Regions from separate parts of the Enterobacter sp. LM3 genome, predicted to be linked through region 2. Evidence: predicted binding sites of a transcription regulator. Region 2 holds the regulator's gene; the other holds the start of a gene.

Evidence for each region. Region 2 encodes Fur, which represses iron uptake genes when iron is present. Its sites were predicted from a motif close to ATAATAATGAGAACNACTATCAA; they were not measured.
Region 1: exbB (tol-pal system-associated acyl-CoA thioesterase) is a predicted target of Fur. The motif match lies at 1,271-1,293, and genes of this name have one in related genera.

Annotation. Positions count from the first base shown of each region.
Region 1 is NZ_JBJURN010000003.1:332,189-335,153, forward strand. Features, by position in the region: gene exbD (TonB system transport protein ExbD) at 46-471, opposite strand; gene exbB (tol-pal system-associated acyl-CoA thioesterase) at 478-1,209, opposite strand; gene metC (cystathionine beta-lyase) at 1,461-2,648, shown strand; gene yghB (DedA family general envelope maintenance protein YghB) at 2,791-2,965, shown strand, end outside.
Region 2 is NZ_JBJURN010000001.1:424,195-427,159, reverse strand. Features, by position in the region: gene chiP (chitoporin ChiP) at 1-643, shown strand, start outside; gene chiQ (ChiQ/YbfN family lipoprotein) at 690-1,019, shown strand; gene fur (ferric iron uptake transcriptional regulator) at 1,128-1,574, opposite strand; gene fldA (flavodoxin FldA) at 1,867-2,397, opposite strand; gene ybfE (LexA regulated protein) at 2,553-2,840, opposite strand.

The sequences.
Region 1 (2,965 bases), on a different contig from region 2:
TTCAGTACGTGCAAAAAAAAAGCTGACTTTCGCCAGCTCTTCATTTTATTTCGCGGCCGCTCTCTCTTCACCGACCAGACCAATCTTCAGATACCCCGCCTGATGCAGCGTGTCCATTACCTTCATCATGGTTTCGTAATCGACGGTTTTATCCGCGCGGAAGAAAACGGTGGTGTCTTTCTTACCACCGGTAAGCTGCTCCAGTGCCGGAATGACCGATTCATCCGTCACCGGGTCGTTACCCAGGAACATGGATTTATCCGCTTTCACCGACAGATAGACAGGCTTTTCCGGGCGCGGCTGCGGCTGGCTGGAGGAGGCGGGAAGATTCACCTTCACATCCACCGTCGCCAGCGGCGCAGCAACCATGAAGATAATCAACAGAACCAGCATGACGTCGATAAACGGCGTCACGTTGATTTCATGCATTTCACCGTTATCGTCCAGATCTTCATTAAGACGCATTGCCATAGTGGATTAACCTGCGCGCAGTTTGGACGCAGCGTGTACCGGTTTAGCAGCGCTGGCATTCAGGTCAAGATCACGGCTTTGCAGCAGCAAAACCTGCGCGGCGACGTCACCGAGAGTCGCCTTGTAGCTACCAATCATACGCGCGAAGATGTTATAGATAACCACTGCCGGAATTGCCGCAACCAGACCGATAGCCGTCGCCAGTAGCGCTTCGGCGATACCCGGTGCCACCACGGCCAGGTTTGTCGTTTGAGTCTGCGCAATGCCGATAAAGCTGTTCATGATGCCCCAGACCGTACCAAACAAGCCGATAAACGGAGAAATCGCACCGATAGTTGCCAGATAACCATTACCACGGCCCATGTGACGACCCACGGCTGCAACGCGACGTTCCAGACGGAAACCAGTACGATCTTTAATACCTTCGTTATCTTCACTGCCTGCGGAAAGTTCCAGCTCGTTCTGCGCTTCGTTAACTAACAGAGTGGTCAGGCTTTTCGGGTGGAAGGATGAGGTTATATCAGAAGCCTGATCCAGAGAGCGGGCTTCGGCCAGCTGCTGTTGCTCGCGCTTGAGGCGACGCTTCTGCGCGAGAAGCTCGGCACTCTTGCTGAAGAAAATAGCCCAGGTGACAACGGACGCCAGAATCAGGCCGATCATCACAATCTTAACCACGATGTCAGCATGCTGATACATGCCCCAGACGGAGAGATCCGCCTGCATCAAATTATTACCCACTCTGTATCTCCAGGACGCAAATCACAAAATCTGAGCGTAATGATATCAAAACACCATCGAATTGATAGTGGTTCTCATTAGTATTTACATGCTGCCGCCATTTACGCTCACTTTCATTGCGCTTACGCAGTAAAAATTGCTTATGCGTATTATTCATAAAATTTTCTGCTTATTCGATAAGCATCCGGGTGCACAATGTTACAATCGTGGTAGTCTGGACGTCCAGACGTATAAAAACAGGGTTAGCGAACATGACAAAGAAGCATCTTGATACCACGCTGGTACAGGCCGGGCGCAGTAAAAAATACACACTGGGATCGGTCAACAGCGTGATTCAACGCGCCTCCTCGCTGGTGTTTGATACCGTTGAGGACAAGAAAATTGCCACGCGTAACCGCGCCAGCGGTGGGCTGTTTTATGGCCGTCGTGGCACGCTAACCCATTTTTCATTGCAGGAAGCCATGTGCGAGCTGGAAGGTGGCGCGGGCTGCGCCTTGTTCCCGTGCGGTGCAGCAGCGGTGGCCAATACCATTCTGGCGTTTGTCGAACAGGGTGACCATATCCTGATGACCAACACCGCCTATGAGCCAAGCCAGGATTTCTGTACCAAAATCCTCAGCAAGCTCGGCGTGACGACCAGCTGGTTTGATCCGCTGATTGGTGAGGGTATCGCAGAACTTATTCAGCCAAACACACGCATCGTATTCCTGGAATCCCCGGGTTCTATCACGATGGAAGTGCATGACGTTCCTGCCATCGTGAAAGCCGTGCGCAGCAAAGCACCGGAAGCGATCATCATGATCGACAACACCTGGGCGGCGGGCGTGCTGTTTAAAGCGCTGGAATTCGACATTGATATCTCTATTCAGGCGGCAACGAAATACCTGATTGGTCACTCCGACGGCATGATTGGCACGGCAGTGTCCAACGCCCGTTGCTGGGATCAACTGCGCGAAAATGCCTATCTGATGGGTCAGATGGTCGATGCCGATACCGCCTACATGACCAGCCGCGGTATTCGTACTTTGGGTGTGCGTTTGCGTCAGCACCATGAAAGCAGCCTGAAGGTGGCCGAGTGGCTGGCACAGCATCCTCAGGTTGAACGGGTCAACCATCCGGCGCTCCCGGGCAGCAAAGGCCATGAATTCTGGCAACGTGACTTTACAGGTAGCAGCGGGCTGTTCTCATTTGTTCTTAAAAAAAGGCTGAATAATGACGAGCTGGCCCAGTATCTGGATAATTTTACCCTCTTCAGCATGGCCTACTCGTGGGGCGGGTTTGAATCCCTGATCTTGCCTAACCAGCCAGAACAGATCGCAGCCCTGCGTCCGGGTGGCGAAGTGGATTTCAGCGGAACACTGATCCGTCTGCATATTGGTTTAGAAAATGTGGACGATTTAATTGCGGATTTGTCGGCAGGATTTGAGCGTATCGTGTAAAGTGCTGGCTGAAAATGTACTCCTGGACGCTTTTGTGGACACTGCAAGCAGAAAAGTCTGCATGAGTTGCGCCCACGATCAAACCCAGCGAGTATAATTGGGAGTACAATCACGTCATATCTGCTGTCCCACAGGAAAGTCCATGGCTGTTATTCAAGATATTATCGCAGCGCTCTGGCAACACGATTTTGCCGCGCTGGCAGACCCTCACGTCATAGGTATCGTCTATTTCGTGATGTTTGCGACCCTGTTCCTGGAAAATGGATTGCTGCCAGCCTCGTTTTTACCCGGCGATAGCCTGCTTTTGCTCGCCGGAG
Region 2 (2,965 bases):
AGCCAGCTATAAGTTTGATATCGCGGGTAGCCCGCTGAGTACCAGCTACCAGTTCTACGGTACGCGCGATAAAGTCAGTAATGGTGGCGTCAATGACATTTATGATGGCACCGCGTGGCTGCAGGCGCTGACCTTCGGCTACAAAGTGGGTCAGGTTGATTTGCGTCTGGAAGGGACATGGGTGAAGGCGGAAGGGCAGCAGGGCTACTTCCTGCAGCGTATGACCCCAACCTACGCCTCCTCCAACGGTCGTCTGGATATCTGGTGGGATAACCGTTCAGACTTCAACGCCGACGGTGAAAAAGCGGTGTTCTTCGGCGCGATGTATGATCTGAAAAACTGGAACCTGCCGGGTTGGGCTGTGGGGGCATCTTACGCTTACGCCTGGGATGCGAAACCTGCCGATATGGCAACACCTGACGCATACTACGATCCAAACTACCGTCTGAAAGAGTCCTCTTACAGCCTGGATGCCATGTACACCCTGCAGGATGGCCGTGCAAAAGGAACAATGTTCAAGCTGCACTTCACCCAGTATGACAACCACTCTGATATCCCAAGCTACGCGGGCGGTTACGGCAACATCTTCCAGGATGAGCGTGACGTGAAGTTCATGGTTATTGCCCCATTCACAATCTTCTGATGAACACCCCGGTGGGCTAAGCCCGCCGGGATGGAGACTGCACATGATGAAAAAAATCGTAATCGTCGCGTTGCTGGCATCGGGGTTGGTGGCTTGTGCACAGCCTCAGGCACCGAAAGAGGACTCGCGTCTGAAAGAGGCATACAGCGCCTGTATTAATACGGCGGAAGGTTCGCCGGAGAAAATTGAAGCCTGTCAGAGCGTGCTGAATGTACTGAAGAAAGAGAAAGCACATGAGCAATTCGCGACGCAGGAGAATGTCCGCGTGATGGATTACCAGGCCTGTATTCAGGCGCGTAAGACCGGTAACGATCAGGAAGTGGCGAAGCGTTGCGATCAGATCTGGAAAGAAATTCGCAGTAATAACAGTAAATAATCAGCTGTCTTGACGCCCGGTAGCACTGCGCTTACCGGGCTTTTTTTATGCCAGATTACAGGCAAAAAAAAGCCAACCTTTCGGCTGGCTCAGAGTATGAAAGCAGACTTATTTTGCGTCGTGCGCGTGCTCGTCTTCGCGGCAATCACCTTCCGCACAGTGGCCGTACAGGTACAGGCTGTGGTTGGTCAGGCGGATGCCATGACGGGCGGCAATTTCACGCTGGCGCGCTTCGATGGAATCATCGCTAAATTCAATGACCTTACCGCAATCAAGGCAGATCAGGTGATCGTGGTGCTGCTGTTGGGTCAGTTCGAAAACAGATTTACCGCCTTCGAAATTATGACGGGTCACAATACCCGCGTCATCAAACTGGTTCAGTACACGATAAACAGTGGCCAGCCCAATCTCTTCGCCCATGTCGATAAGACGCTTGTAAAGGTCTTCCGCGCTGACATGGTGGTTGTCTGGCCCCTGAAGCACTTCAAGGATTTTTAATCGAGGAAGCGTTACTTTCAGGCCAGCCTTCTTTAATGCGGTATTGTTGTCAGTCATGCGGAATCTGTCCTGTTGCTAAACGATTCACTTCTATAAAGGAAGTGACAGAAAATGCACTTGGGATAATGCGTCTCATTATAGAACTGCCATGCCTAAATGAAAACTGCAAGTCTCAAGCAAAGTATGCTTATAAAAACGTGGTATCACCAACAAACTTGTTCGATGGCTTCCACTTTTTGTCAGGGGAATATTGTACAGATTTGAACGAAAAAGTTAAAAGTTTGTAGCAATTAATTTAATCGGTTTTACCCGATTGGCGGGCGCAACCGGAGTTGCGCCACGTCAGAACTCAGGCGTTAAGAATGTCGTCCAGGTTCAGTTCTTCGCGGATCTGCTTAACCCATTTATCAACACGCTCAGCAGTCAGTTCCGGCTGACGATCTTCGTCGATAGCCAGGCCGACGAAGTGATCGTCGTCCGCCAGACCTTTAGAGGCTTCGAAGTGGTAGCCCGCTGTTGGCCAGTGACCCACGATTACCGCGCCGTGCGGCTCGATGATGTCGCGGATGGTGCCCAGCGCGTCGCAGAAATATTCTGCGTAATCTTCCTGATCGCCGCAGCCGAACAGTGCAACCAGCTTGCCGTTGAAGTCGACTTCTTCCAGTGTCGGGAAGAAATCATCCCAGTCACACTGCGCTTCACCATAGTACCAGGTCGGGATACCCAGCAGCAGAATGTCATAACCTTCGAGATCTTCTTTGCTGCTCTTGGCGATGTCATGCACATCGGCAACGTCTTTACCGAGCTGTTTTTGAATGTTTTTTGCGATATTTTCGGTATTGCCGGTATCACTGCCGAAGAAAATGCCGATGATTGCCATGAGTAAAATAACCTCTTGAAACTTAATGGTATGGTGGCGCAATTTGTCCACGGATAAGGGCAATAATAGCAGAACAGGCAACCCTGCGGAAACTGCTATCGCGCAGGACTGCACTCTGTGCTACATGAAAACGGTGAGAAAGGAGATTTTCAGACTTATACCTTGCCGCGCAACGTCTCAAGCTGTGTGATTAACATCTCTTCAATCAACTCACTGCGGCTGATGTTACGCGCGTCAGCCAGTTCATTCAGCGCATCGACAGCATCGGCGTTGAGCTTCAGTTCGACACGCTTAAGCCCACGATTTTTATCGCGTTTTAGCTGGTTGCGTTTATTAATACGCAGCTGTTCATCGCGCGAAAGCGGATTCGTTTTCGGTCGTCCCGGTCGACGCTCATTCGCGAACAGATCTAGTGTCGTACGGTCCGTTTGTTCTTTGGCCATGATTCTGAGACTTCGGGGGAAACAAGCCGCCCTGCTAATGCCCGGGCGATAAGCGCGCCATCATACATCACCGAAAACGGCACGCCAACGACTGGAAGCCTGCAGCCTTCCAGTCGCTGTCTTTT